One region of the Alkaliphilus metalliredigens QYMF genome, then DNA from elsewhere that is predicted to be linked to it. Evidence: riboswitches for the same ligand, from Rfam matches in the RefSeq annotation. Region 1 holds a riboswitch; each other region holds the start of a gene.
The links. A riboswitch is a leader RNA that binds a small molecule or an ion and turns the genes downstream of it on or off. The one in region 1 is predicted to bind cobalamin.

Region 1 (8,088 bases):
TAACGCCCTTCCCTCTTCACTATTTTTAGGCCTTAAGGGAGTATCTTTAAAAATGGAATATAAATTAGGTACTTGTAGCTTGGCTTTTTCCATGAGACTTTTATCTTCAAGTAGCTGGGTAGAACCATGGGCCAATAATTTTCCGTCCCTCAATATAACACATTCATCAGCCCAGCTATAGGCTAAGTCCACATCATGTGTGCTAATGATCAATGTATTTCCCTCTTTATATAATCTTTCTAATATGCATAAAAGTTGTTCAAGGGAATAGGGATCTAATCCTGAAAAGGGTTCGTCCAACACCATGATTTCTGGATTCATAGCAAGAATACCAGCAATGGATACTTTTTTCTTCTGCCCTAAGCTTAAATTATAGGGGGGCCGTTGCTGTAGTTCTTTTGCCCCTACCAAGGATAGTGCTTTATTAACACAGTCATGTACCGCGTCTTCATCATAACCTAAATTTCTAGGACCAAAGGCAACATCATCATAGACCGTTGTGGAAAATAATTGATCTTCAGGATTATCAAAAACCATTCCCACTGCTTTTCTGATTTCTCTAATGTTTTTTTTGTTTATTACATTTCCCATAATTTTTATGGACCCTTCCTGGGGAATAATCAGTCCATTTAAATGATGTAGCAAAGTAGATTTCCCACTACCATTGGCACCCAAAAAAGCAATTTTTTTCTGTTTCTCTATGGTAAGAGATATATTATCTATGGCCAGGGTCCCATCAGGATAATTATAACGCAACCCCTCGATCATAATTGCCTTCATACGAACCACCACTTTTCAATGATATTAAGTGATATGATCACACCCACAAATAAAAATGACTTTATGATATCCCACCTTGTAATAGACTGGGGCTTTGAACTAGATATTCTACCTGAAAATCCCCGGGCAATCATTGCTCTATAAAGCTTTTCAGATCTATCAATTGATTTAATGAGTATCCCTCCCATAACCTCTCCATAGGTTTTAAACGTACGTTTCCTAAATGAAGTATTGAATAGCCTAGAAACCAATGCACTTTGGGTGTTTTTTAAGGTATCCCATAAAACAAAAGTATACCGCCATGACAAAAAAAGAATCGAAATAAAGAAGGGCGGCAGATGCATATGGGACAAAGCATTTAAAAATTGTTGTAGCGGTTGACTTAAAATCATAATAAACATAAGTAAAGAAACAGATAATGCTTTCAAAGTTAATATCAAAGGAAAAACAAACCGATCATTGGTGACTGGAAATCCAGGACCAATGATCAGGGGCACACTCATTAAAGCCAGAAAAGGCAGTAGTAACACCAGCTTAGAGAGTATATACTTGATTGAAAATCCCATGGAGATTACAATGAGCAACAGTAGAGAAAAGGAGAAAATCAGGAGTGATAACTTATCCAAACCAATTAAACCAAATGCTGTCATAAAGCAAGTCATTATTTTGGTCCTAGTCTCCCAGTTTCTCCCCCAAGATATTAATTTTTCGTGACCATTATGATAGTCTGTTCTCTTTGTCGGTTTAGTGGATACCATAAAAGACTCCTTTGTACATCTAATTTATTTAAGATGTTGTTTCTAAAATATGAGGACGAATCCGGTATATAAATGAAATAATAAATCCAGTAAGAATTGCCTCCATTGCAATTAATGGAAGATAGCCTACTGCCAAGACATTAACAACAGAAAAAAAACCTTCACTATACCGACTATCTGTCATAAAAAGAACCAATATCAGTAAGGAAACACAGGTGAAAACAGCAAATCCCCCTATAAAACCAGCCCATATGGCAGGTGATTTTTTGTTACATGTTAATTTCGAATATAGTTTGTAGGAAGCCAAAGCTGGTAAAGCAACAAGCAATGTATTGACTCCCAAAGTGGTAAGTCCTCCATGCTGAAAAATGATGGCCTGTAGCAGTAATCCAATAAAAATAGCAATAGGACTACGCCTACCCAGCATAATACCCAGCAACCCTGCTAATAAAGGATGTACACTACTTGGTCCTATAGGAATACTTATTAATGCAAAGGTAAAGAAAGCCGCCGTCATCAAACTGATTTTAGGTATTTCTTCTTCTTTTATCCCTTTAATCGCATAAATCATAACTCCCCCGGCTGCGATTGAAGTCGTTACAGCCATAGGAAGATTCAAAACACCATCTGACAAATGCACTTGAATCACCTCCAGTTCAAATATACCTTTTAAAATCACCTTGGATGCCCGGGCAAGCATCCAAAGTACAAAATAACATCCTTAATGCTGATGATCACCCTCATATTCAACCATATCTTTTGCCATAAGTTCATTTCCACTGGAATCTAGTACTTGTAAGTCAAATTCTTCTGGAAAATGTTCTACAAATAAAAAGTATTCTCCTGACTTCTCCATATCAATGGTAAAATTGCTTGTATCAGGATTTAAAATCAAGTTATAGCCATATTCATCTTTTGCAACAAAATGAGAATCCGCTGCAATGTCTTCCATGTCAGCCTCCATGATATGAATGGCATGGTGTTCTATGTCTGTTATACCACTCTCTTTTGAGATAAAGGCTATCATACAGCTCTCATCTCCTTCATTTTTGTTGAACTTCAAAGTATAAGTATCTTCTTCAAAGGTATAAACACCGCTCCATTCATAAGGAATTTCGTGTCCATCATCCTCAGCAGTATTCACCTCCTCCTCATTACTTCCACAAGCCACCAAAACTAACATTAATAACGCAACACCAAATAAAATACTTAGTTTTTTCTTCACAACACATCTACTCCTTTTGTGATAATATATTGTGAATATTGTGTAACTGGACATTTTTATAAATAAAAGCCCACACTTACTATGTATGTGCAGGCAATAAAAGGCTATATACTTTGTCTCTATACTGTACATTTAGGAAGAAGAATATAAATCATAGAGAGCAATTCCTAGATATAAAAGCATAAAATCAAAAGCCTCCAAACCCATGCACCGTGGGTTTGAAAAACGTCAAATTAAACAAGTAGGTATCCTGGCTTAGGTTCATCATCTTTTTACACCTTCCCAGATATTATCCAGTGGTATACTTAATAAAAAGACTCCCCATTACAGTGGCGGGACCGCGTTGGATTTTCACCAAACTTCCCATTTCATTTTTAAATGAAAGCTTGTCTAACACAATATTCAATTCGACTTAAGTATAACATTGGAAAAATAATAAATCAACTGTTTTAGCCATGGGACAGAAAATAACTGGTCAAAGATGATGAGGCTATTTTGTGTCAGACAAGGTGACAGCTTCCGCCCATAGCAAACCCTCTGAATACCAATCATTCTCCAGAGGGTTTCTACTCACTATTTACATGTCTTGTTCTTAGCTTAAGAAACTTTAACTATGACATTAACTTACATATATCGTTTGTAAATTCTACAGGATCGTTAATTGTCAGTCCTTCAATCAGCAATGCTTGATTGTATAGTACATTTGTATAGATCTTTAGCTTTTCCTGATCATTGTCAAAGGCTTCCTTTAGGGTTTTAAATACATCATGATTGATGTTAATCTCTAAAACTCTTTCGGCCTTTATTTCTTGATTATTTGGCATTGCACTTAATATTTTTTCCATCTCGATGGTCACATCCCCATCGGTTGCAAGACATACTGGATGGTTTTTTAATCTCTTAGAGGGTCTAACATCCTTGACTTTCTGAGATAATGCTTCTTTCATAAATGCGAACACTTCTTTACTACCTTGTGTTTGCTCTTCTTGCTCCTCTTTTTCATCCTTCTCTTCAATCCCTAAGTCTCCACTAGATACAGACTTAAATTCTTTCTCTTTATAATCTACCAGCACGCGAATAGCAAATTCATCTACGTCATCAGCAAAGTATAAAATTTCGTAGCCCTGCTCTGCCAAGAGCTCTGTTTGAGGCATTTTATCAATTTTTTCAATAGAATCTCCCGAAGCATAGTAAATGTACTTTTGGTCCTCCTTCATTCTACCTACATACTCATCTAAAGTGACCATTTTCTTTTCCTTGGAAGAGTAAAATAGTAACAAGTCCTTCAGTGTTTCTTTATTTTGTCCAAAATCACTGTAAACCCCATATTTGATCTGTCTACCAAAGCTATCGTAGAATTCTTCATAACGTTCTCTCTCATTTTTCAGCAGTAATTCTAATTCACTTTTAATTTTTTCTTTAATTTTTTTAGCAATGATTTTCAGCTGACGATCATGTTGAAGCATTTCCCTTGAAATGTTCAGTGATAGGTCCTCAGAGTCAACCATTCCCTTTACAAAGCTGAAATAATCAGGAAGCAAGTCTGAGCACTTGTTCATGATGAGTACCCCACTGGAATAGAGCTCTAATCCCTTTTCATATTCCTTTGTGTAGAAATCATAGGGTATTTTTTCAGGTATAAACAAAATTGCATTGTACCTGACTGCTCCGTCTGCACTAATATGGATATGCTTTAGTGGCTTATCAAAACCGTAGTGCTTTTCAGAATAAAAAAGATCATAATCTTCCTTTGTTAGCTCATTTTTATTTCTTCGCCACATTGGCACCATGCTGTTGACAACTTGCTCTTCTACTATTTCTTCATATTCACCTTCTGCCCCTTCTTTGGGCTTGCTTGTCTCAATATCCATCTTAATTGGGTATCTGATAAAGTCTGAATATTTCTTGATGATGGTTTTTAACCGATACGCCTCTAGGTAATCCTCATATTTTTCATCTTCTGTATTTTCTTTGAGTTTTAGGATGATTTCTGTTCCAACACTTTCTTTTTCATAGGGCTCAATTGTATATCCCTCTGCACCTATTGATTCCCATTTATACCCTTGGTCACTTCCTAATGCTTTACTAATCACCGTCACTGAATCCGCAACCATGAATGCAGAGTAAAAACCTACCCCAAACTGTCCAATGATATCAAAGCCATCCTTTATTTCATTCTCTTTTTTAAATGTAAAGGAACCACTCTGTGCAATAACACCTAGATTTTCCTCCAGCTCTTCCTTTGTCATTCCAATTCCCATGTCAGATATTATCAGCATCTTATTCTCTTTGTCCGTCGTGATTTTTATGTAGTAATCCTCTTTGTTGAAGATCATGCTTTCATCCGTCAATGCTTTATAATATATCTTATCAATTGCATCACTAGAGTTGGAAATCAGTTCTCTTAAAAATATTTCCTTATGGGTATAAATTGAATTGATCATTAAATCTAGTAATCGCTTCGATTCTGCTTTAAATTCTTTTTTTATCATTGTATTTTTCTCCTCCTATTAAAATTCGTCTGATACTACCATAATCAACTTAATTAGCACTCTATTGAATAGAGTGCTAATTATAATCTATCAAATATACTGGATTTGTCAAGGGCTTTTATCATTTTAGGCGCTGCCCCCTGCTATTTTTACATATTTCCATTTGCCCTGCTTAAATAGCAAATATGACAGTGCCCCAGAGATAAATCTAAGGGAATCATGAGATTGTTTAACATCATTTATATACTGTTGATAACTATTGATAACCATTTTTACTTATCAACAGTATTATGCCCTTATCCACATTATCCTGTGGTTAACTTTAGGTGCACCACAAAATATCGTATCTCTATAGGGCTAAATGAGAATGGTAGGGTAAAATAACACTTAATTCAATGGGTACTTTCCCCCTAAATTTTCATCCTAACAAAGACATCCAATATAAAAGTAGTCGTATATAAAATATTCTGGTAGAATTAGTTTATAATGGAAAAATCATAAGGATTTACTGATTTGGTTCAAGAGAGGGGTAATCTTCATGTTCAAAACAAAAAAGACAAGAGTAATCATGAGTTTTAGTTTTGCCATACTATTTACTTTGCTGTTTTTACCTTTAAGTATGGCCACAGAACAAGCGGACCCTTTTTCTGAAATCCAAGAAAATTTGACTGGCATTTCCCAAGAAGAAAGACAAATCATTGAAAACCTATTTATACTGGTACAGGAAATAGAAGAAATGGAAAATGAAGAAACGGAGCTCCTCCTAGATCTATCAGTCATTGAAGGGGAGTTAAAGGTTTTAGAGAACCTAACCCGTAATGAAGAGTTGGCCTATGAAGAAAGACGAGATGTCTTAAAGCATGTCCTAAAGAGCTATCAAAGAAGAGGTCCAGGCTCCTACCTGGAGATCGTTTTATCCTCAGATAGCCTTTCCGCTTTACTAAGAAGGCTCAACACACTGCGGGATTTGACCCGTAACACCGGAGCACTTTTAGACGAGTTAGCCGAAAGTAAGGAGAAGCTCTCCATTGAAAAATCTAAGTTAACTGAAAAAGCCATGCTAGTGGAAGCAAAACAACAAGAGCTTCAGCAATCCATAGCAAGAAACTTACAACTACAAGTAGAACAGGAGGCGTACTTAGCATCCTTAGAGGATCAAAGAGAATATTACCAAGAGCACTTATCTAACATCCAGAGTGTATGGGATGAGCTTAAGCTCATATTTTCAGCCTCCACCAAAGAATTCTCCCGTATTATTGGAGAAGGAAACCTCCCCACTGATGCCATGGAAATATCCTTTACCTCCTTAGGGATTAAAGGAACCATCGATGAGGATGTGATTAATGCCCTGATCTCGGAGTACTTAGATGTTGAGGAGCTGCGATTTAACTTTCATCCTGGAATGGTTCAGTTAAAAATGCCTAATCAGCATTTGGTACTCACAGGAACATTTGTGATTGAAAATGGACACACATTAAAATTCGTTGCAGAGGAAGGCAGCTTTTACGGGATTTTATTAACCTCCAGCGCCGTAAAGGAATTATTTAAGGAGGGTGCTCTGGTACTCAACCTCAAACCCTTGCTTTTCGGTAATACCCTACGTTCTGTAGAAGTCCAAGAAGGATCCTTAGAATTACTCAGTAGACTCAGATTATTCTAGTCTACCATCAGGAAGGTGGCTAAATCATGATTGAAGCAAAGGGAGTCTATTTAACATACCCCGACGGTACCATGGCTTTACATAACATTGATTTACAAGTTCAACCAGGAGAGATCCTTTATATCACTGGCCCCAGTGGCTCAGGTAAAACCAGTCTTTTGAAGCTTTTACTAGGAATTGAGTATCCCACAGGAGGCTCCCTAAGGGTGTTAGAGCAACCCATGTCTAAGGAGGAAGCTACCAACATCAGGCGTCTACGGATGGTACTGGGCCCAGTTTTCCAAGAATTCAGGCTGATAAAAGGAAGAACAGCCATGGAAAATGTCATGCTGGGCATGCGGTTCCTAGGTCTACCTCATCATCAGATAAAGAAAGATGCCCATGATGCCCTAGTCAAGGTAGGTCTAGAGCACAAAAAATTTGCACCGGTGGAAAACCTGTCCTGGGGCGAAGGGCAACGGGTGGCCATTGCCCGAGCCGTGGCCAGAAAGCCAGCATTAATTTTGGCAGATGAACCTACGGGCAATTTAGATAAGGATAATGCATTGAACATACTATCGCTTTTAAATTCCTTTAGAGATGAAAAAACGGCGGTGGTGATTACCACCCATGCAACCCATTTGATTGAGGAGATCGATGATGGGAAATTTATTCAGATGGAAGCCGGCGGTATTTGCGGTGAAAGAATGGGGGCAACGTAGCATGAAAAACATTCTATATAATACGGGTTATTTTTTTAAAGAAGCAAAAACCATCATCCGCTTAGATCTCCTATCCAATGTTTTTTCTCTTTTTAGTACAGGTCTTATTTTCTTTATCCTTTCCATGGTGATTTCTGGATGGTGGATCAGCACTGAAGTCATGGAAGTCATCCAAGGAGAATCAGAAATCAATATTTATTTTGATGAAAGTATGAATTCTGACAATAGCCTGCAGCTGGTTGAAATGATACAAGGTATTAATGGGGTCCGAGAGGCACGGATCGTTGATGCCTCGGAAGCCTATGACCGAATGGAGTCAATCCTTGGACAAGAGGCCGAGGTTCTATCATTCTTTGATGATAATCCCTTCAGTCCTTTCATCGAAGCAAAAATCTATCTTGAAGAAATTGATCCAGTTCTTGGAGAATTGAATCAGATCCCAGAGGTTTCCCATGTGAGGGATAACCGAGAA
Region 2 (8,088 bases), 1.0 Mb from region 1:
TTAGATACTTGAGAAGTAAGATAGATGATAAATATAACAAAAAGATTATTTATACAATCAGAGGGGTGGGATATCTTTTAAAAAATGAGTAATAAGCGTAAATTCTTAAAGGTAGTTAAAGAAATACTAGGTTTATTTGTTTTGATACTGACTGAAGTTTTCAAATACATAAAAATTGGACTCAAGCAACTGCATGATATCTTTATTGAAAAACTTCGATTTTCATTAACATTTAAAATAATATTAGTCTATGCGCGAAAGACCCTCTCCATTTTATTGTTATTTGGATTGTTTATTCTAGGAGGTTTTATCCTACTGAGTGGATGGAATGCACAGGAGTCTATGAAAAGAGATTTTTATCTTGTCTCAGATTACTTAACGGATGACATGAGATCAGCAGAAGAAAAAATCAAAAGACTTGCAGAACTTGACAACCTTATCATTTCTATATTTGACGAAAACAGTAATGGCCTATATACCACTGAGGGTGACAATAATGCTGTGGTTTTTTATGGAGAAATAGAACCAGCAGAGGGCTGGGGCATAAATGGTAATTATGTGTTAGTAAAAGAGGAGCTTTCTATTTACGATGAACCAAGTGGCATTTTCAATCAGGAGGAGGATAACGTTGTCTATGCCATGGTATTAAGAGAAGATGCCCACTGGAATGATGTGCCTGTTCAGATTCAAATCAAGAACAGAATGACAAAAGAGAAAACGCGCTTAGTTCTTTTGGCACTTGTATTATTAGGAATCGATATATTTCTTCTCCTAACTGTTTTAATTTCGGGGGCAAGGTCCAGTAAGAAAATTGTCAAACCAATTGAAGTGATGACAAAGGCTGTTGAGAATATAACGATAAATGAGATTAATACCCGTTTGAGTGTAAGTGGTTCTCAGGATGAACTTAAAGATCTTGCAAGAACATTTAACAGCATGCTTGATAGAATACAGCAGTCATACGAGCAACAAAATCAATTTGTTTCTGATGCATCCCATGAGTTGAGAACACCTATTTCAGTGATTCAGGGCTATGCAGACCTACTTGTCAGGTGGGGAAAGAAGGATGAAAAGATACTGGAGGAATCCCTAACTGCAATTAAAGAGGAATCTGAAAATATGAAGGACTTGGTGGAAAAACTTCTTTTCTTGGCAAGGGGAGATAAGAACACCCAAAAGGTTGAGAAGAAAGATTTCTATTTAAATGAACTGATAGATGATGTTGTTAAGGAAACAAGAATGATAGATGGATCTCATCAGATTATTAATCTAAAGAATGAGGGTATTTTAATGAACGCAGATCCAAGACTCATAAAAGAGTCCTTACGAATTTTCATAGATAACTGTATAAAATACACACCTAGTGGAGGCAGTATTAAAATTGAATCCATTCTTAAAAAAAATGAGGTGGAAATTTCTATAGAAGATACAGGCATTGGCATTTCAAAGGAAGATTTACCTAACATATTTAATCGATTTTATAGGGCGGACAAGTCAAGAACCAAGGGAATAGACGGAACAGGGGGGACAGGCCTTGGACTTGCCATAGCAAGCTGGATTATTCAAAGACATAATGGTCGAATTAAAGTAGAAAGCCAGATAGATGTAGGTACTAAAGTCGTGATCAATCTTCCGAGACATGTGCACCCGGACTTATAATAAACAATGAAATAACAACATGATTGACTCGTATAGTCAGCGCTGCTGTTGCTTAATAAGTACGTTGACTAGGCGAGTGGATGATTGAAGTTTTGAGGAGGCAATTGGAATGTTTTAGATATTTTTCAGCCAGTACGGAAAATATTTTGTTGAGAATTAAGTTTTTAAGTGAAAACTCAGATTTATTCGATTTCATAGTGGGTACTGATTTAAAGGATATTGATGAAAATTACAATGCAAATAATTTGATAATAAATTGACAATACTGGAAAAATATACTACTATGATATTATAAAGTAAAAATTATGATAAATACTAAGTCATGAAGACGAACTAGCTATATTTCAACCATGAAGGTTGTTCTAAGGGCTATAACTGTATTCAGTGACTTTATTAATTTTTTGAGGGGGATGACAAATGGATAAACAATTATGGGAAAAAGCAGTGGCGTTTCATGGGCATGAGTGTCCAGGGTTAGCTATAGGCTATAAAGCCTATGAGGCCGCCAAAGAAAAACTAAAGGTTGGTTTTTCAAAGGATGAAGATATAGTATGTGTAACGGAAAATGATGCCTGTGGTGTAGATGCAATTCAACTATTATTAGGATGTAGCTTTGGAAAGGGAAATCTTATTTATCGTGGTACTGGAAAGCAAGCCTTTAGCTTCTTTAACCGTACCACTGGAGAAAGTATGAGAATTGTATTGAAACCTTCTGACAAGAAAATGGATAGAGGAGAAAGACAAGCTTATTTGTTAGAGGCACCAATCGAAGAAATTTTTGAATTTAAAACACCTAAATTTGAATTGCCAGAAAGAGCAAGGATTTTTACCACGATTGCCTGTGAAGATTGTGGAGAGGGAGCTCCAGAGCATAAAATTCGCTTAATGGAGGGGAAAAGGGTTTGTTTAGATTGCTTTAAAGATTATTCTAGGGAATTATAAAACGAATTAGTTATATTTGTTTAATAAAGTCATGAAGGCACATTCTTTGCTGAAGCAAGAAGTGTTTTTATGGCTTTTGTTTTTAAAAAGGATAACTTCAACTATTCATTAAACTGGGTACTCTTTATGTACTTGATGAAGAGGTTTCTACAAAGTAGCTTGTAACGCAGCCTTTAACCATAAAACCGCAAAGGTTTGGTATACAGTTAGAAAAATTCTACTTTAAAGAAGTTATTAAATTTTATAAGAAAAATAAAAATCTTAAAATAGGAGACAGGTATATGGGTAAAAGTTACAGTAATGTTTCAATGGCTATTATTAGAAGGCTACCTAAATATTATGAATACCTAAAGCAGCTTATAGATAAAAATATAGATAGAATTTCCTCAAAAGAATTAAGTCGTATGATTGGATTTACACCCTCACAAATACGGCAAGACTTAAATAAGTTTGGGGGATTTGGCCAACAGGGATATGGCTATAACGTAGAAGTATTGTATGGAGAAATTGAAAAGATACTAGGCCTAAATCAGAGCTACAGTATCGTGGTAGTAGGAGCGGGAAGCCTAGGCCAAGGTATTGTTAATCATATTGATTTTGAAAATTGTGGATTTGATTTAAAGGCATTGTTTGATATTAAATATAAGTTTATGGGTAAGAAGATTAAGGGTGCCCCTATCTTTTATATAGATGAGTTGCAAAAGTTTATAAGTGAAAACCATATTGATATTGGAGTAATCTGTATGCCTGAGGAGTTTGTACAAGATACTGCAAACAAATTAATAGAGTCAGGTGTATCTGCTATTTGGAATTTTTCACCTATAGATCTTGACGCCCCAGAAGGAGTAATTGTAGAAAACATGAATCTAAACAATGGTTTGCTTACCCTATCTTATTTTGTAAGCAACAGTGGAAAAGATCAGGTTAAATAACGCAATATGATTTTAAATAATATTTGTTTTTATGGAAAATAATTTGACAAAATTGCTATAATATAGTATTTTTAAATAGAAATTTAAAATAATTAAAAATTTAACAAAAAATAGCTTATAAGGTGCTCTTTCATAGAGTTAAAAGGGAAAGTGGTGTAAATCCACTACAGCCCCCGCTACTGTAAATGGGTATGAAATCCGCGAATGCCATTGGGAAACCGAGAAGGTCGGAGAGTAAGATGATCCATAAGTCAGGAAACCTGCCTTATATTGTTATAAAACGAAACCTTCGGAGGGGAGGTGTTTTTTCTTGAGGATTTTTTGTTTTGATTTGAGATGAAACCACGAAGGTTTAGTGTGCAATCATGAAGATTGTTACTTTACTTTTTCGTGGTTTTTTGTTTTAGAGTCACAAATTAGTTGTTGAATTTGAGAGGGGCGAAGTATTATGAGGGATGTAGAAAAAATTGTGTACTGGAAAGATGCTTGGGAAAAAAAGAAAATGGATACTAAAAAGTCTGAAGTTTTTTGGGATAACAGAGCAGCGTTCTTTAATACAAAGGTTTCTCTAGAGAAAAATGAATCCAGCGACATTATAGACTTGTTATTAAAAAAAGAAATGTTGCATGAAGAAATGTCGGTATTAGATATAGGCTGTGGACCTGGAAAACATACCATTCCGATGGCACGTATTGTAAAGAAAATCACTGCTTTAGATATTTCCGAAAATATGCTAAACCATCTTCAAAACAATGCTAAAAAGATGAATTTAGATAATATTAAAACATTGAAGAAAGATTGGAAGGATATTGATTTAGAAAAAGAAGGGTGGAACAAAGCCTTTGATTTCGTATTTGCTTCTATGACACCTGGCGTATTTGATTTTAATACCCTAGAAAAAATGACAAAGGCTAGTAAAAACTATTGTTTTTTAAGTGGATTTGTTGATCGAGAGGACTCTATTTTTGATGAAGTAGAAGCAGAAATTTCAAAAATATATTCTTTGGAAAAACGAAAGGATAAAAAAGTATACTATGCCTTTAATGTTCTGTGGCACTTGGGTTATACCCCAGAGGTGTTTTACCTGAATAGAGAGTGGGAGGACATAAGAACAGTAGAGGAAACATGGCAGTTATATGTAGATAAGATTTCTATGCAAGTTGAATTAAAAGAAGAAGAAAAAATGTATATCAAGGAAGAACTAAAAAAACATCAAAATAATGGCAAGGTAAAGGAAAAAACAAAGGTTAAAATAGGTGTTTTGACTTGGAGTGTATAAATGTAAGCATATATTCACAGGGGAGTTCTATTTCCTAAAATAAAATAGCTCGAAGAGGAGTGAAGGATATGAGTTGGAAACAATGGAAAAAAGGAATGGTAATGATTGTAGTAGGTATGATGATGTTGTCACTTATTGGTTGTGGGACAGATACTTCACAAGAAGAAGTGGAAACCGTGGGGTCAAACAATGAAACTGAAGCAAATAAAGAAAAAGAAGATGTGGTGCTAAAGCTAGGAGGCGGAGACTGGGGATATCCATCACCCTATCTACATTATTCCAGAGGACCTGGTATTTATAAAATGCAGCTGATTTTTGATAGTTTGTTAGAATACGGTGAAGAAGGGTTAATTCCATGGCTTGCCAAGGAATGGGAGGTTTCGGAAGATGGACTTAACTATATCTTTACGCTACAGGAGGGGGTAAAATGGCATGATGGTCAGGTCTTAACAGCAGAGGATGTAAAGTTCTCCTTTGAGTTTTCGGAAAAACATCCTCCAGTACAGAATTATATTATGGTTGGGGATCAGTCAATAATAAAGGAAATTGAAATTCTAGAGGATGGTAGGGTGAAATTTACTTTTGCAGAAAAGAATGCAACTATTTTAGAAAAAATAGGAACAGTAAGAATCATTCCAGAGCATATTTGGTCAGAGGTAGAGGATCCAGAAAGCTTCCAGGATGAAAGAGCAGTAATAGGCTGTGGACCCTATACATTAACGAACTATAGTAAAGAACACAGTACCTACGAATTTACAGCTTTTAAGGATTATTGGGGACCAAAACAGAAGGTGGAAAAAATTCAATTTGTGCCTGTGAGTGATGAAATTATGGCATTTGAGAACGAAGAGATAGACCAAATCGGTGTAGGGGCCGATTTATTGGATCGATATATGGGAGATCCTACTTTTACAGTGTTAGAGAATCCAGCATTTTGGGGATACCGTTTAACACTTAATATGGAAAAAAATCCGATATTTAAGGAAAAGGAGATTCGTCAAGCGATTGCCTATGGTATAGACCAACAAGAAATGGTGGACAAGGTGGAAAGGGGTGCTGCTGTCGTAGCAAGTGCAGGTTATTTACCAGAGGACCATGTATGGTATAATCCAGCAGTGAAAAAATATCCTTTTGATGAGGATAAGGCTAAAACATTGTTGGGAGATGAAAAAGTATCGTTTCAATTATTGACGGGTAATTCCAATGCAGAGGTTAGAATAGCAGAGCTAATGAAAATTAGTTTAGATAAGGTGGGCATTGAAGTAAATGTACAAAGTGCCGATACAAAGACCAGAGATAATGCCATAGTAACGGGAAACTACGAAGTCGCCTTGACAGGACATGGAGGCTGGGGTAACGATGCGGATATATTAAGGACACGATACAGTGATATTCTAGGCTATGACAATGAAGAAATAAATAAGTTAGCCCTAGAGCAATTACAGGAATTAGATACAGAAAAAAGAAAGGAAATGATTTTTTCCCTACAGGAGTTGATTTCAGAGGAAATGCCTATGATTCCTATTTATAATACCACTGGCTACACTGTCTATCGACCTAGTACCTATGATGGGTGGATGTATATGTTTGATCATCACAATGTGAGCCATGGTAAGTTATCCTACTTAGAAAGAAAGTAGTTGGTGTTCATGATCAAAGAGAAAAAAGATAAAAAGGATAAGAAGGATAAAAAGGATAAGAAGAGACATATGAGAATAAAGCAATATATGATTACCTTCTTATGTATTATCACCTTAAATTTCTTCATCCCCAGACTCATGCCTGGGGATCCCTTTATCTTTTTATCCTCAGAAGAAGGTCAGATACATACCACTTTTTCCTCTGAGGAGATAGAAAGATATAAAGTGTATTATGGCTTGGATAAACCGTTGCGACAGCAATATGTCTCCTATGTAGGCAATTTATTTAAGGGGGATTTAGGATATAGCATACATTATAAGCAGCAGGTGCTTACCATTGTCCTTGATCGCATCGTTTGGACATTATTTCTAGTGATGGGATCTGTTTTATTAAGTGCTACTATTGGTATTTTTTTTGGTGCTATATCAGCCTATTATAGAAACAGTCCTTTAGATAAATTATTATATTCTGGATTAATCACACTTTCAGAAATCCCTTCTTTCCTGGTTGCGTTATTGATGTTATTTTACTTTGCGGCACATTTAAAGCTGTTTCCTTTATCAGGAGGTATGAGTCACTTTGTAGACTTTTCTTCTCCTTGGGAAATGGGTAGAGATATTATTTTTCATGCATTACTTCCTCTGATGGCGTTGACCATCACCAGAATTGGAGAGTTTTATTTATTAACCCGCAATACCATGGTTTCTATTTTAGATAAAGCCTATATGAAAACTGCCAAAGGCAAAGGGCTAACAAAGAGAAGGGTTTTGTTTTCTCATGCCTTGAGGAATGCGATACTACCTGTTGTTACTAGAATTTTTTTAAGTTTTGGTGGTGCAATAGGTGGAGCTATATTAGTAGAAAATGTTTTTAATTATCCTGGTATTGGCAGGTTGATGAGACAGGGTGTGCTTTTTAGGGATTATCCTTTAATACAAGGCATATTTATTGTGATGACATTATTTGTATTAATCATGAACTATATTGCTGATATTATTTATAAAAAATTAGATCCTAGGGTGAGTTAAATGAAAAAAATGATGAGATTTCTAAGGAAATTTTCTTTTTTGGGGAAGGCGGCAGTAATGGTAATCGTAATATTTTTTCTCTTGGCCATGGCACCAAATCAATTGGCAATACACTCTCCCAATATACCCTCAGGACCAGCTTTAACTTCTCCAAATTTTCAGCATTGGCTGGGGACAGATGATCTTGGGATTGACCTGTGGGCACAGATCTGTCATGGTGCTCAAATTAGTATGATGGTGGGACTAGGAACGGCTTTTTTAGCCGTGGGTGGTGGAAGTATTTTAGGCGTTTTTGCTGGATACTACGGAGGGAAAATAGACGGATGGCTAATGAGATTGATTGATTTAATGATGGTGATACCAGAACTACCAACCATGATTGTCTTAGGTTCTTTCTTTGGTCCTAGTATGGTGAATATTATGATTGTATTAACTCTTTTTTCATGGACCAGACCTGCAAGAATTATACGCTCTAAGGTTATATCCATAAAGGAAGAAAATTATGTAAAAGTAACAGAAAGCTATGGTGGCGGTTTTATCTATATAACGAGAAGACATTTTCTTCCTCAAACGTTTCCCTTGATTATGGTGAGTTTCATTAAGTTAG
Region 3 (8,088 bases), 620 kb from region 1:
CACAAGTGTTGTCAAGATTAAAAAGAAAAACCTTAAGCTAGAATTGAATATTGTGAAGGGGATTTTCGCTATTGGATTGGCTCCCTTTGCAATGCAATTTGCTGCTACTTTCTTAAATATTATTTTAAATAATAGTTTGAACTATTATGGAGGAGATTTAGCGATTTCTGGTATGGGAATTATTTATAGTATAATGACATTACTTTTAATGCCTGTTATTGGAATCAGCCAAGGTGTGCAACCAATTATCGGATTTAATTATGGTGCTAAGAAATTTAACCGTGTTAAAGAAGCACTACTATGGGCAATTTTAATGGCTACAATTATTGTAGTTACTGGATTTATTAGTATTAGAGCTTTCCCACATCAGCTGGTTTCTTTGTTTAATCCAGAGGATCTGGAACTCATAGAATTTGCAAGTCATGCATTGAAGATATTCTTATTCTTTCTTCCTATCATTGGATTCCAAATAATAGGAGCCAATTATTTTCAGGCGGTAGGAAAGCCAAAGCAAGCGATGATATTGAGCTTGTCTAGGCAAGTGTTAATTCTAATCCCAGCCCTATTAATTTTACCAAGATTTTATGGGTTGAATGGTGTATTTATGGCAGCCCCGTTGGCTGATTTAGTCGCCTCAATTATAACAGGGCTATGGCTAATGAAGGAACTCCAAGGGTTAGACGCAGCACACTTTCATAATCCGTTAATGGAGAGTTAATGAAGAATGAAATATAGATGAGCAACTCAAAATTACTTATCTATAATAAAATCATATAGATCATTACAAAAGGGTGTCTTCAATTATAGACACCCTTTTGTAATGGTCTTCACTCCTTAAGGATACACTTCATATAATAGTAATAAAGGAGTCTTAACTTGTAGGGAAGTAGGAGGAGGATCATGGGAAAAAAAGCTGGAGTTGGCCTAGATGCAACGACAATTGCTCTTTTTGTGTTTATTATTTCAATATTTGGTGCTAAACTAACGGGACCTAATAAGACTGCATTGATAGGTGCGTGGATTGCGGTTTTAGGAGACGTGCTACAAGCTCTGGGAGAAACAGAGGAATTTTTTGAAGAAAAATCAAAATGCAAAAAAAAGGAAGTTGAGTCAATTAAACAACACATGAATCTTTTGCAAAGACGATTAGATGAGCTTGAATAATATGCCAATAAAATGATGTTGACCGTAAGAAACAGACGGCTAAATTGAGTGGTTTCTATATAAATTCATTCTTTATGGTCACTCACTTAAATATTTTGGTCAGACTCCAGAGAGCAAGCTATTTTAAGCAATAGAGTTGGGTTATTCCTAGCTCTATTTTTATTGGAATAAATATTGCTAATTTCACAAATAATAAACTTGATGTTCATAGTAAATTGTGAGGAGGTGCGATGTATGAAGATTAATAATAGCATAGGATGTACAGTTGATGAATGTAGGTTTCATGCCAAAAAAGAATCATTTTGTAGTTTGGATCATATTAATGTTGTTAAACATGAGAAGAGTGCCAGAAACCAAGAGGCGACTGACTGTGGAAGCTTTAAACTAGAAGGATAAGGATGAGAAAATAACTAGTTGTTAAAAACTTAAAGTGAGCTTACGAAAGGACATCTAAATTATAGATGTCCTTTTCAGTTAAGAAGTTGTTAAAAAATTATTGACAGTTTTAGGAGAGATATGATAATATTTAATTATTGATAACGGTTATCAATCTACTTATTTGATTATTTTTATCCTACATAATAATAGATCATGAAATGGCTTGAATTATATCGTCTAGATTATCAAAGGGGGAGGAACATGATAAACCATTGTTATTGCCAACTTCAGAACAAGGATCAGTTTGTTAAATGGGTAATTCAGCAGCTCGGACCTGTTCTACTGGGAGTGAAACCTGCAGAAATCCTCAGCTTTCCTACAAACATATATGAAACAAATAATCATGTGGAATCAATTAAGCATTTATTTGAGTCTAGCCATAAAATAAGCTGTAAAGAATTTTATACACCCAATGGGTGCATGAAAATCTTTTTTTACAATATCAAGAGTTTGGATAATACATTAATGGAATTAAGGAACCTAAAGTTTTTAAAAGGTCTAGGATATTCACATGACTATCAAATGGATCTATATTTAGATTTAATAATAGAAAAGCTACAAAAGGGAGAAATGCCCCATGAAATTGGCATATTTTTAGGATATCCACTAAAGGATGTACTGGGGTTTATTGGGCATCCGTCATTGAAGCTGACAAAAGTTAATGGATGGCGAATCTATGGGAATCCCCAAGTATCTGATCTAAAATGCCAACAAATATTGGCGGCGAAACAGCAAATTAAGAGGCAACTGGAAACCCTAGAAATAGAAAATGTTGTTGCAGCTGTTTCCTAAAGGGGCTTTGTTAGCCATTAATTGATAATGAGAATCAATTTCATATACAACGAGAAGGGGGATGGGATATAGGATGAAGGAGATCACGGATTCTTTTCAAAAGAATGACGAAGAAAAGACAGAGAAAAGCTGTAGTTGTTCAGAATGCAACTGTTATAAAACAGGGGCTTGTGGTTGTGCAAAAAATTAAATTAGAGGGGGGTTATTAAAATGAAAAAAATCACAGTAATTTATTGGAGTGGAACGGGGAATACAGAAATGATGGCTGAAGCTATTGCAGAAGGAGCAAAAAGTAATGGTGCAGAGGTCAATTTACTTAATGTAGCTAATGCGACCAAGGAAGATGTATTTAATGCTGACGCAGTGGCATTGGGTTGTTCATCTATGGGAGCTGAAGTATTAGAGGAAGAGGAAATGGAACCATTTGTTGAATCTTTAATGGATGAAAGGTTAAAAGGAAAGCCCGTAGCTCTATTTGGCTCCTACGATTGGGGTGATGGAGAGTGGATGAGAGACTGGGATGGCAGAATGAAGGAATATGGAGCAGACTTAGTAAGAGAAGGTCTTATTATTCAGTTAACACCAGAGGACGAAGGGCTTGAAGAATGCAGACAATTGGGAAAAAAATTAGTAGAAGGATAAAACGTAATTTAATATAGATAATTTGAAGGAACAGAGAACGAGCAAATCACTGTTCCTTTTTCTTTTAAGAATAAAAAAATTAATCTTCAGAGCTGAATAGATAAAATATGGATTGACAATTAAAATTGACGCTGATATAATCAAATCAAAATTGAATACTAAATCTATTGGTACAATCGTATGTATAAGATTGCTTAAAAAGGAAGTTCGGTGTAATTCCGACATGGTCCCGCCACTGTAATGGATAAAATTTTGCGAATACCACTGTGTTATAAACATGGGAAGGTGTAAAATTTGTTATTCCTAAGTCAGGAGACTTGCCAATGAAAACAACGCTGTTTATAACTCACGAGGATGAGGAGGTGTTATTTGGAAGTAGAATATAATGTGTTCTACTATACTTAATAATACGCTTTCTATGATTAGAAAGTTTTTTTATTGTGGAGAACTCATGATATAATAACTCAGCAAATTTTTGCTGAGTTATTTTTTATTGCATCCTTTATATTGAGTTTGTGAAATATTTGTTTACATGTTTCTATATAATGGTTATAATATATACAGCAAAAGTAAAAGCAAATGACATGCATTATCAACGAGATTGTTGAACAAATGGATTTAGAGTAAGCTATTATAGATTTTAAAAGGTAAAAGGTGCTGAATTGATAAAGAGGTATGAAATGGATAAGAATTAATCGTTTTGAGATTTTGAAGATTTCAAAGCGTATATAGGAGGTACATGAGGTTGCTTAATTACATAGTAAAACGCTTGTTACAATTAATTCCCATTATGCTGGGGGTAAGCTTTTTAACCTTTGGATTAATGCATATATCTCCTAGTGATCCAGCTACCATGAAGTTATCGGCACAGGGGATCGCTGTTTCACAGGAAATAATAGAAAAAACAAGAATAGATATGGGATTAGATAAACCATTTATTGTACAGTACTTGATTTGGCTCAAAAATTTTTTGTTAGGGGATATGGGAAAATCTTATGTCGATCATTTACCAGTCATAGAAAAATTGATGAAGGCTATGCCATCAACGATTCTTCTATCAGCTAGTGCTATGACTGTTACCTTGGCAATTTCTATTCCTCTGGGGATCATTGCCGCAGCTAGACAGAATAAGCTATCGGACTATATCATACGGTGTATTACTTTTATTGGCATATCGACACCCAATTTTTTGCTATCATTATTCTTAATTTATTTTTTTGCTTTGCGTTTAAACTGGATTTCAGTCTTGCCTCAAGAAACCATGACAGGGTTGATTCTTCCGACTGCTACCCTGTCCATAGCCATGGCATCTAAATATATTCGACAGGTTAGGGCAGTTGTATTGGAGGAATTAAAAAAAGATTACGTGATGGGGGCTCAATCTAGAGGCGTTAAAGGTACGGTTATTTTATATAAAAATGTGTTACATAACTCCATGATTACAATCGTAACATTAATAGGATTATCAATTGGTTCCTTACTTGGTGGAACGGTTGTAGTAGAAACCATATTTCAGTTGCCAGGGCTGGGAAAATTGGCAATAGATGCAATTGGAGTTAGAGATTATCCAGTTGTGCAGGGTTTTGTTGTTTGGATGGCACTGATTTATGTGATGGTGAATTTAATCACAGATATATCATACTGGCTATTAGATCCCAGGACCTATAGCAGTTAGGAGGGAATAGATGCATATAACAGAAAATATGAATGCCTTATGGCTGAGGAAGAGGAAAGCCAAGCTAAATCCAGTGGCTATCAGGTTTTATATATTATTAGGGCTTGCTATCATTATGGTTTTAATCAGTTTGCTGGCACCCTATATTACACCTAATGATCCATATGCAACAGATATAAAGTTTAGGAGACTTCCTCCCTCGGAGCATTTTCTCTTTGGAACAGATGGTCATGGCAGGTGTATTCTTTCTAGGGTTTTGGTAGGAGCTAGAACCTCTATTTTTGCAGCTTTGTCATTGGTGGTCGGTACCTTTGTAGTGGGGACGATGATTGGGTGTTTTTCTGGATACTATGGCGGTGTCATTGATACTATTTTTATGAGATTGGCGGATATTTTGCTAGCCTTTCCAGATATTATTTTGGCCATTGCTGTGGCTGGGATTTTGGGTGGAGGATTAACAAACGCCATGCTGGCTTTAGCTCTGACTGGGTGGACTCAATATGCACGACTAGCAAGAAGCAATGTATTAGCCATTCGAGAAGAGACCTTTGTACAAGCCTCAAGGCTAGGTGGAAATAGTAACATGAGAATTATATTTCGACATATACTGCCAAACATAATGGGCCCCCTAGTGGTAACGGCTTCTTTGCAAATTGGGGGTATGATGATGGGGATTGCTGGCCTTTCATTTTTGGGATTAGGTGTTCAGGTACCCCAAGCAGAGTGGGGGTCAATGATAAGCGAAGGAAGAAGTTATTTGCAAATCGCCCCATGGACAGTCCTTTACCCAGGTGTGGTGATGATGATGACCATTATATTGTTTAATCTTTTGGGAGATGCCCTACGGGATTTATTAGACCCAAAAGGACAAGGAGAAATATTTAATAAAAATCAAGATAGATGAGGAGAATGAAAATGAAGAAGAAATTAGTCGTGTTATTGGTATGTATGTTTTTAGCCTCTCTGCTGACAGCCTGCATAGGAGGAAATGAAACCCAGGGAACAACTACAGATGGCAACAATGGACAAGAATCTTCAACTGAAGAAAAGATTTTGACTTTTGGTAGTACAGAATCAACAACATCCCTAGATCCCCATATGGATTGGAATGGTTGGTATGGTGTTAGGTATGGTATAACTGAAACCTTATTTAAATTAAATGACTCCTTAGTACCTGAACCATGGTTAGCGGAAAGCTATGAGAATATTGACGGGCTAACATGGAAGATCATCTTAAAGGACAATGTTTTTTTCACAAATGGCGAAGCTGTCACTGCCCATAAAGTAGTGGAAAATATGCAACGTTTTGGTGAGGTCAACTATCGTGCTGCTGTTTTTGCAACAGCAAGCTATACAGTAGAAGATGATTTAACAATACTGATTAAAACAGAAGCACCCTATGCTACTTTAATCAACGATCTTTCTGATCCCTATGCATCCATTATTGATTTGGCCACAACAGAGGATAGAGAAACACATCCTATTGGAACAGGACCCTATATATCTGTTGAATTTTTGCCTGACGAATCTGTTACTTTGGAAAAAAATCAAAGTTATTGGGATGGAACACCTAAGTTGGACAAAGTATATGTGAAAAAGATTTCTGACATGGATACATTAGCCATGGCATTACAATCTGGTGAAATTGACGTTGCTCATAATATTACATCGGATACCGTAGAATTATTTAAAGACACATCAAAATATACAGTGTCCCAGGTGGAGACTTCTCGTGCGTACATGCTCTATTACAATTTAGAGACACTTCCAGATGAAGCGGTTCGAAAAGCGATTTCAATGGCAATTGATAAAGAGTCTATCTGCACATATTTATTAAATAATTCAGCAACCCCTGCGGTAGGCGCCTTCCCTGATCGTATGGTCTATGGTGGAAGTAATCTTAAGGGTGTGGCATATGACTCTGAAGGTGCAAAAGCAATATTAGAACAAGCTGGTTATAGAGATTTAAATGGAGATGGGATCAGGGAAAAGGATGGAGAACCTCTTTCAATTAATCTAGTTCTCTATAGAAGATTATCACAAGAGGATATTGCTACTGAAATGCAATCTGCATTAAAGCAAATAGGGATAGATGTTAATGTGACGGTATTTGATAATACAGAGTATTTCAAAACAGGAGAATTTGATATTGGAATGTATTGTATCGTAACGAGTCCAACAGGTGATTCGGATGCATTTTTAAATATGACAATGAGAACTGGAATGGATAATAATTTTGGAGGATATAGTCATTCCAAAGTAGATGATTTACTGGAACAATTACAACAAGAATACGATCCAGATAAACGGGCAGAATTGACTATTGAAATTCAACAGCTGGTTTTAGATGATTACGCTTATGATTTTATTGGATTTAATAATATGACGATGATTATGAAAAAGAATGTAACGGGATTTAAAGCACATCCTACAGATTATTACCAATTAAACGTAAATTCCGATATTCAATAATAGCTTGTATGTTTTATTGAAAATCCTTCAGGGGGAAATGGCATTGGAAAGTTTATTGCAAATTAAGGATTTAACTGTGGGTTATGGAAACATAGAGATTGTAAAGGATATAAATTTTACCCTTAAGAGGGGAGAAATATTAGGAATCGTTGGAGAAAGCGGATGTGGTAAAAGTACCCTTCTTAAAGCGATCATGCAGCTTTCTGGCACGGGTGTGGTGACGAAAAAAGGAAGTATACTATTCGAGGGAACAGACATGTTATCCATTTCAAAGGAAGAATTAAGACGAATTAGAGGAAATAGACTAGGAGTTGTTTTTCAAAATCCTGGTGGATCATTGAATCCTTTACGTAAAATAAAGCATCAGTTTATAGAGACAATGCAAAGTCATCGAAAGATCAATAAGAAGGAGGCATATAAAAGTATATTAAATATACTTAGTAGGCTGGATTTGGAGGATGGAGAACGGATTTTAAATAGTTTTCCATTTGAATTGAGTGGGGGGATGAATCAGAGGGTGGCCATTGCTTTGGCCATGATTATGGAACCGGAATTGATTTTGGCAGATGAACCCACCAGTGCATTGGATGTTACGGTACAGGTACAAGTAGTAGAGGAATTACTAAAACTGCGGGAACGGTTCTTTACTTCAATCATAATGATTACCCACAATATGGGTGTTGTTGCAAAAATAGCAGACAAAATCGGTGTCATGTATGCAGGAGAGATGGTGGAATATGGAGAGAAAAATCAAATTTTGGAGACTCCAATACACCCCTATACCAAGGCATTGCTTGCTGCCATTCCCAAAATTGATGGGAAGATGCCTCAAGGACTTCCAGGAAGACCTTTTGTTTTTGGAGAATCACATAAAGGCTGTCGTTTTCTATCAAGATGCAATTGTT
Region 4 (8,088 bases), 630 kb from region 1:
CACGATTTCACCTAGAGACCCCGGTAACAAATGGTTTTTCATAATATGAAAGGGACTCCCACCCACTACCTTAGCAAAAGAAATATAGTTTTTATCCATATACTGTATCACAATGGATCTTATCATCCGAGTATACCAAGCCCACTTGGCAATAATATTAGCTATAACGATATTACCCAGTCCAGGCCCTAGCATTCCTACGATGGCCAGTATCATCACTTCACTAGGAAAAGATAGCATCACATCACATAAACGCATGATGATCTCATCTATCCACCCTCTAAAGTACCCTGACACAAACCCCAATATTGTTCCAATAGAAATAGTGGCCAGCGTCGTCCAAATAGACATCCACACTGTAGTACGGATCCCATAGAGTAGCCGAGAGAAAATGCATCTCCCAAGCTGATCTGTACCAAAGGGATATTGTAGACTGATACCAGAAAGCTTTTCTGTAATATTTGTTTCCACAGGATCATTGGGAGCAGCTACCGGTGCTATAACTCCCAACAGAATAATCGTCACAAGGAAAAACAAACATACCCCCGCAAGCTTATCTGATTTAATTTTTTTCCAAATATACATACTATGTTGTCCTCCTTATCCTAGGATCTAAGGATGCACTAATAATATCTACAATTAGATTACATACCACAAACAATAGAGCCATCATAACAATATAGGCTTGAATGATAGGATAATCTCGATTAAATATAGCACTAACACACAATCTTCCAATTCCCGGCCATGCAAAAATGTTTTCTACAATTACAGTTCCAGCTATAAGTTTAGGAATTGACATCCCTAGTGCCGTAATAGAGGATTGGATTGAATTTCTAAATATATGTTTCGTGACAGCCCAATTCTTTAAACCCCTTATACGGGTATACAGTACATAATTCTCATTTTTATTTTGTATCATGTTATTTCGAATCAATCGCGTATAGATGGAAATATAGCTTAAGGATAATGTAGCTGCCGGCAAAATCACTGAGCTAAAACCACTCATCCCACTGGTAGGGAACAAGTCCAATTTTACAGCAAACAACCACATTAGTAGTAGCCCCACCCAGAAGTTAGGCATTGCCGTCCCAACAAATATGATTCCTCGTATTATTTTATCTCCTATAGAGTCTTCAAATATAGCGCATAAAATCCCTGCCACAATACTAATTCCCAAAATCATGATCAGTGCTATTGCTGCCAAATATAGTGTAGCAGGTAATGCGCTTAGCATTTCATCTGAAACTGACTTGTTATTTATATAACTATTTCCAAAGTCAAAGCGAAGACTATTTCCCAACCAAATAATATACCTTTCAAAAAAAGGTTTGTCTAAACCTAACTCTTCCCGCATGGCTGCTACAGCTTCATCGGTAGGGGTAATTTCATTGACCCTTAGGGCAACTTCTGCCGGGTCACTGGTGTTTAAATTAATTAGCAAAAACGAAATGAAGGTTATTCCTATTAATATCGGTATAATAAATAATATTCGGCGAATTATATAATTTCTCATTGATTGCCCCCCTTACTAATTCAGATCTAAACATCATCTTTTACATAGGATTCCTTACCTAGTAAGGAATCCTATGTTTAGCTTTATTGCTGAAAATACATGTTTTCAAAAGGTATCTCATATTGGGATGTATTAAAACCAACACCTCTTAATGAAGGTTCATATACCGCTTTTGTTCTAGAATAAGTTAGTGGTATGTATACACTGGCATCGTGGATATAAGTTAGTATCTCATTGTACATTTCCTGTCGTGTATTTTCGTCGGTTTCTATCATAACATTTCCAATCATTTCATCTAGCCACGCTTTTTTTTCAAGTCCTACTTGAGCCTGATAGTCACCATGGGCTGGGATTCTCCATGAAGATACGTAGGATTGAGGGTCGTAGGGAATACCCCAAGATAAGGAATATTGAAGGTCAAAATCTCCTGTTTTTTGTCGATCTAAGAAGGCTTGTTTTTCTTCACCAACTATTTTCAAGTTTACACCTGCATTTTTTAAATTATCTTGCATATACTCACTGATCATACGTTCTTGACTATTATCGGAATTGTAATAAATAGTGATTTCCATTTTAGCACCATCCTTGTACCGATAACCATCATTACCTAAAGTCCAACCGGCTGCATCTAAAAGTTTTGATGCCTTATCTATATCATAGGACCTTTTTTCCAAGTCTACATTGCAATAGGCAACAGTAGGAGACAGTACGGTATCTGCTACGGATTCCGAACCATTAAGTATACCCTCGGCGATGCCTTCTTTATCTATGGCGTATTGCAAGGCTTCTCTTACCTTGATATCTCCTGTAATCTCTTTATTTGAATTTAATAGGATGGCCCTAGAAGCTATGGGCTCACTCATTACAGTAACATATTTCCCCCTATCTTCTAAAGCCTTAAAGGAATCTAAATCAACCATGTCTCCATCAGCTCCAAATAATAGGTCAATCTCTCCCTTTTCAAGGGCAAGAAGTATGGTTTGATGATCCGGCATAACTTGCCATTTAACGGCATTAAGCTTTGCTTTTTCACCCCAGTAGGATTCATTGGCAGTAAATATTGCATACTGATTTTCTTTATGCTCACTAAGCACCCAAGGACCTGTTCCAATGTAACCATTTACTCCTTCTTTCGTGTTGCCATCAATAAAGGAGTTAGGCGATATAAATCTAAAGGGTCTCGTTAATGCCAATTCGCTAAGGGTAGGATAATAAGCATTTTTTAGGACTAAATCAATGGTAAAGTCATCTATAATATCCACATGATCGATTTGATTTACTAGCTCTAACCATGCATGTCTTTCGAAATTATTCATGACGGCATCGATATTCATCTTAGCTGCTGCTGCATTGAACACCTCTCCGTCAGTAAATTTCACATCTTCCCTCAATTTGAAGGTATAGGTCTTCCCATCCTCTGATATCTCCCAATTTTCAGCTAACCAAGGTTTTACCCCCTCGTCTGTATTTATTACTAAGGATTCAAAAACCATATTTTGTGCTGCCATTTCTCCAGAGTAGGTATGGGGGTTAATATCCCTTATATCCTTGGTACTGGCGTATACCAGCTGTGTTTTTTCTTCACCAATATCTCCACTTGCTTGTGTTGTCGCTGTATTACAGCCTACCATAGAAAAACTTAATGCTAAAACCAATATCATCACTACTATTTTATTGCATTTCATTGCTTTTCCTCCTCCTAATTTAAAATAGATCTAATATTATAACTCTTATCAACTGAAGATTTCACCAGTACAGTTGCTGTTATTAACAAATTTCTGCAACAAAAAATCTCCTTAACTACATAAGGAGATCATTGGTAAAATAACCTGTATTTTATCAAAACATACCCCCCTATCCTCCGTAGAGTTGTGATTTATAATAATAGGCAGGTCTTCTGACTCAAGTATCATCACAGTGCAAAGCCTTCCCATATCAACAGTGGCATATTTTGCACTACTACTCTTTTACAGCGGCGGGACCGTACAGGATTTACACCTGTTTCCCTTTTAATTGAAGGCTCAACTTCCTTGATCCTTCAAACCTATTATCGTAGAATATTAGATTTTTAACAATTTCAGTATATATTGTATATTGTTTCCTGTCAAGAAATCAAGGGGACGGTTCTGTTGATTAAATACAGAAGGTAATGGGACAATGATTCAATTCATCGTCCCATTACCTTCTCTTATTTTTTGACGACCTTCAGCTCATTTTATATGTAAAAGACTTTGAGTTTATGTCATAATGGAAGTAATACTTTATCTATATCATCGTATTTTATTTGTTTCTGGAACTTAAGAGGAGGTTACACTTTTGGAATCAAAAAAAATGATAAATCTGTCATTCCTGTTTATTGTTAATTTTTTAGTCATGGTCATCTTTAATTCAACTTTCACTTTACTTCCACTCTATATACTAAAACTTGGTGGCACTGAGTTTCACTCGGGTCTTCAGACCGCCTTGTTTTTTATTACTGCTATTTGTCTGCGCTTCTATTTCGGACCCTTGGCAGATCGTGTTGGCCGCAAAATTCCCTTACTCATAGGAACTGCCTGCTTTGCTCTAACCTCATTATTATTTTATTATAGCAATAGCCTCTGGTTATTGACTTTAGCCCGTATGCTTCAGGCCCTTGGCCTATCTGCTTTTCTATCTAGTTCAATTTCTGCTGTTGCTGATATGGCTCCAGTAAATAAAGTGGGTACTTATATGGGGGTTTACAGATTGATCGGCGCCTTTGCTTTATTGGTGGGTCCCGCTACTTCATCCTTCATTATGAATCAATTTAGCTTTGGATTTTGGTTTATGACTTGTTTTTTATTTGGTCTTATTGCTCTCATTCTTCTATTTAAAACTCAATTTGTAGAAATCACTCAATCTACAAATTTAAGGATTTCTAATTCCATGTTATCAGTTTTGCTTGATAAAAAATATTGGGCGATCTACTTAGGCATAGGATTAACTGCAACCTCCTTTGGCGCCTTACTTTCCTTTGTGACACTTTACATTTCCAGAGTGACCGAAATCAGTAACCCTGGTATTTATTTTACTTTTTTTGGAATTGCTAGCATTTTCTCCACTCTTATCTCAGGACATCTATCTGATCGTTGGGGACGTTCAATGGTGGCCTGGCCAGCCATAGGCCTTCTAGGTTTGGGTGTTTCCATACTGTACTACCTAGATTCCGGTCAATATACGATTTTAATCATTAGCAGCCTGCTAACTGGTATCGGGTTTAATGGTGGTATTTCTGTCTTGTCTGCTTGGTTGGTTGATTTATCCCCCGTCAGCACAAGAGCCACTGTATTATCTGTACAAGAGAGTATCATTGATTTTTCCATTGGTCTCATTGCTCTTGCACTTGGTTCTTTAAGTAGCTCAATTGATTTTTCCATTTCTTTCCTATTCACTGGGCTGATTGTTGTGGTCTTTGCCATTTCATTGATTATTAGAACCAATGCCTCTTCTGCGACTACCCTTAGAGGTTAAAATAATGAGATTACTTTATCCTCTATGAGCTCTAGGGTTCTAATTAATTATCCTAGGCCCGTTACCCTTTTAAAATATGTAAAATATATTTTTACTTTAAAAAAGAGAAATCCTAAAATGAAAGAGGATTTCTCTTTTTTTAAATAGTTGATATAGATAAGAAGCGTGACATTGCTTATCCATATCATAACATATTAACAAATGGTTACTAACTACTCTGGTAAAAGTGGCAAATTACATGACCTAACTCTAGAGGGATATGGAATCACCTGATTGTATGGATGGGGATGTAACCTCGCATTTAAATCCTGTGTTGAAGGTCTATCAATCCCATTGTTATTCCCATCAAGCTGACACTTTAATATATCTACAATCAGCATTCCAATCTGCCTTCCAAGTCTTAGTCCTTCGTTTAAATCCGATGGAAAGTGTACGCCTCCATATAGGCGTGAAATAGAGTTCTCTTGGGCTAATTCTTTTAAACGCTCAGCTTCTGGAGGGAAAAAATAACTTAGGATGACTTCAGCTGTTCCCGATATAACAGAGTGTCCTGATGGATAAGCTGGAAATTTTGGAGTACAAATTGCTGTAATCAGTTTTGAATCCAATTGATTTGGACGGGGAACGTCCCAAAGGTATTTATAGAACCAAGTGATGACAAGTGCATCGCTCATTCCCGCCTGAACTGCTGCAATTACACGAGCAGATTGAGCTGGACTAAGGTTATAGGTATCTACCAACCGATCTATGATAGGGGTCCATTGCTTTGTAGGTGGCCCGTCTCCCCAGTATTCTGCAATTTTCCTTTGATCACATGTAATATTCTTTAGTACACGCTTGACAATCGATAGCTCTTTACAGAAATCGATATTGTCTGGATGTTGTATTGTAAGTCTAATCATTTTTCCATCTAGTGTCGTAAATCTCCCAGTTCTACTTCTTTTCATGAAGTACAAGGGCCATGAACCAGCGGCTGGGTCAATTCCTATGGGCTTTCGTGTTTCTCCAGCATAAGGCAAGCAGGACCATTTCTTGTGAGCCTTTTTATGGACTTTACCTTTGTTTGGCTTATTTATCTTTATGTTTTTGTTATGAAATCTTAGATATTCTACTGCTATGTTAGAGCGTATCACGATCTTCATAATTATCCCCCATCACTACATAATATTGATTATTACATTATATGAAGGGAAATTGTCTATGTTACTTGAAATATATAAGTCACTGAAGGACTTTTTTAGATGTCCCTTGAAACCACAAGTCTAATCTGGTTTCCCGAAGGATCCTCAGTGATGAATACACCTTCTTCCTTTTTTACCTGATAATTAAGATCCCTTAGTTTCTTTATGACTTTTTCCCTAGCTTCATCACTAGGAAACACAACAGAAAATGAACTCATGCCCACACTATTTTCCGAAGGCGCAGGAGCGCCTATTCCGTTCCAGATATTTGTTCCTATATGATGATGATACTCGCCTGTAGAGAAAAAGACTGCATTCCTTGGAATTCGCATTACCACATCAAATCCCATACCCTGATGATAAAATGCTTCTGTTTTTTCTAGCTCTGACACACTTAAATGTATGTGTCCAATCAGTGCTTCAGAGGGGATTCCTTTCCATTCTTTATCTTCAGCTTCCGCTAACAGGCCTTTTATATCCAATGCCTTTCCTTCTGCTGGCAACACTCCATTCTCCCATTTCCATGTGGAAGGTGGCGTGTCTGCATATATTTCGATTCCATTTCCATCGGGATCCTCTAAATAAATGGCTTCACTAATACCATGATGAGATCCTCCCTGTAATGGATAACTTATTTCTCTTAGTTTCTTTATTATGGTTCCTAAATCAGCCCGGCTCGGTAACAGGATTGCAAAATGATATAGCCCTGTTGTTTGTGATTCCTTTGAAATTATATCTTCAGGCTGCTCAATTTTAATGAGGGGGAGCTTACCATCTGCTGTGAGCGTGATCTTTCCTTCATGATTTTCTAATATAGTAAATCCAAGAACTCCTTGGTAAAAGTTAAGTGTTCTCTCTAAGTCCCCCACTTTAATGTCCACTTGACCAACAAAGGTATTGGGTGGTCGATGATATTTTGACATAATTCACTGCCTCCTTTAAGCCACATAGTGTTTATCTATATAATACCAACTTAAAGATTCCATTAAACTGTCAAGTCATGATCTAATTTTATAATAATCCATGATTGATGTCTCCATGAAGCCACAGGACTTATAAAAATTCAGGGCATTGGCATTTTCAGCAGCCACTTGGAGCATCACTTCACCTGCATTGGCTTCTTTTAGCTTTTCTATAGCCATCATTAGAATTGCTCGTCCAAATCCTTTTCCTCTATACTCAGGTAATACACCTAGACCATATATTCCACCAATTTTAGTACTCAATTGAAGATTGACTTTTCCAATAATCTGTTGATCTTTTTCTGCCAAGTAGATCGTCATCCCCCTCTTTTCTTCCTCTTCTGGTAGTATCAAACCTTCATTTAGATGAGATGCTTTTAAAATATGACAAAATTCATCGCTGAATCGGAGTACAAGCAAAATGCTGAGCAAACCGGAAGTATGGGTTAGAATCATAATTAATCCATGTGAGAAATTAGCCATTACTTATTCTACTATGATATTTATTCTGTCAATTCTATTATACGATTTAATGGCAAAATTAAAAAGCTCCCCTCTGGTTTTGTTTACCAGAAAGGAGCTTTAGGTTCTAATATCCTTAGACTAGAATAAACCTTGTAGATTTCAGTGGTTCTTTGATTGCATAACTTTTTTCAATATCCTAATTCCTTCCGTTATCATCTTTTCATCTACATTTCCATAACCAAAGATTAATTGATTTAAATGCTCATCTCTGCGAACTGCATATTCCCTAACACAGTGGATATTTAGACCTTTACTTTTTAGTTTGTCTAAGTGCTCTTTTGTAAAGATTATGTCTTTCCATTGAGCGACTAAATGCATACCTGTGGATTCTCCCATTATTTTTATATCAGGGAAGTTAATTTTTAGCTCATGAATTAGCTGGTTTTGCCTTCTTTTATAAACCTTTTTCATT

Region 2: linked by a shared signal. The riboswitch ahead of AMET_RS07475 (class I SAM-dependent methyltransferase) and the one ahead of AMET_RS02625 (hypothetical protein) in region 1 are both predicted to bind cobalamin.
Region 3: linked by a shared signal. The riboswitch ahead of nikB (nickel ABC transporter permease) and the one ahead of AMET_RS02625 (hypothetical protein) in region 1 are both predicted to bind cobalamin.
Region 4: linked by a shared signal. The riboswitch ahead of nikA (nickel ABC transporter substrate-binding protein) and the one ahead of AMET_RS02625 (hypothetical protein) in region 1 are both predicted to bind cobalamin.

What each region holds. Positions count from the first base shown of each region.
Region 1 covers NC_009633.1:541,311-549,398, reverse strand. Annotated here, with positions in the region: gene AMET_RS02640 (energy-coupling factor ABC transporter ATP-binding protein) at 1-780, opposite strand, end outside; gene AMET_RS02635 (energy-coupling factor transporter transmembrane component T family protein) at 777-1,538, opposite strand; gene AMET_RS02630 (CbiM family transporter) at 1,567-2,238, opposite strand; gene AMET_RS02625 (hypothetical protein) at 2,260-2,763, opposite strand; cobalamin riboswitch at 2,987-3,168, opposite strand; gene htpG (molecular chaperone HtpG) at 3,375-5,255, opposite strand; gene AMET_RS02615 (coiled-coil domain-containing protein) at 5,794-6,915, shown strand; gene AMET_RS02610 (cell division ATP-binding protein FtsE) at 6,942-7,616, shown strand; gene AMET_RS02605 (cell division protein FtsX) at 7,618-8,088, shown strand, end outside.
Region 2 covers NC_009633.1:1,567,090-1,575,177, forward strand. Annotated here, with positions in the region: gene AMET_RS07455 (response regulator transcription factor) at 1-92, shown strand, start outside; gene AMET_RS07460 (sensor histidine kinase) at 85-1,659, shown strand; gene AMET_RS07465 (FmdE family protein) at 2,077-2,601, shown strand; gene AMET_RS07470 (redox-sensing transcriptional repressor Rex) at 2,883-3,533, shown strand; cobalamin riboswitch at 3,637-3,815, shown strand; gene AMET_RS07475 (class I SAM-dependent methyltransferase) at 3,982-4,812, shown strand; gene AMET_RS07480 (ABC transporter substrate-binding protein) at 4,881-6,452, shown strand; gene AMET_RS07485 (ABC transporter permease) at 6,462-7,481, shown strand; gene AMET_RS07490 (ABC transporter permease) at 7,482-8,088, shown strand, end outside.
Region 3 covers NC_009633.1:1,164,893-1,172,980, forward strand. Annotated here, with positions in the region: gene AMET_RS05480 (MATE family efflux transporter) at 1-718, shown strand, start outside; gene AMET_RS05485 (hypothetical protein) at 901-1,164, shown strand; gene AMET_RS24875 (DUF1540 domain-containing protein) at 1,399-1,560, shown strand; gene AMET_RS05490 (DUF3793 family protein) at 1,804-2,394, shown strand; gene AMET_RS05495 (flavodoxin) at 2,605-3,036, shown strand; cobalamin riboswitch at 3,188-3,375, shown strand; gene nikB (nickel ABC transporter permease) at 3,776-4,711, shown strand; gene nikC (nickel transporter permease) at 4,722-5,615, shown strand; gene AMET_RS05510 (ABC transporter substrate-binding protein) at 5,627-7,183, shown strand; gene AMET_RS05515 (ABC transporter ATP-binding protein) at 7,221-8,088, shown strand, end outside.
Region 4 covers NC_009633.1:4,844,851-4,852,938, forward strand. Annotated here, with positions in the region: gene opp1C (nickel/cobalt ABC transporter permease) at 1-585, opposite strand, end outside; gene opp1B (nickel/cobalt ABC transporter permease) at 587-1,516, opposite strand; gene nikA (nickel ABC transporter substrate-binding protein) at 1,600-3,201, opposite strand; cobalamin riboswitch at 3,387-3,579, opposite strand; gene AMET_RS23595 (MFS transporter) at 3,833-5,008, shown strand; gene AMET_RS23600 (vanadium-dependent haloperoxidase) at 5,221-6,150, opposite strand; gene AMET_RS23605 (VOC family protein) at 6,246-7,112, opposite strand; gene AMET_RS23610 (GNAT family N-acetyltransferase) at 7,188-7,634, opposite strand; gene pdxR (MocR-like pyridoxine biosynthesis transcription factor PdxR) at 7,776-8,088, opposite strand, start outside.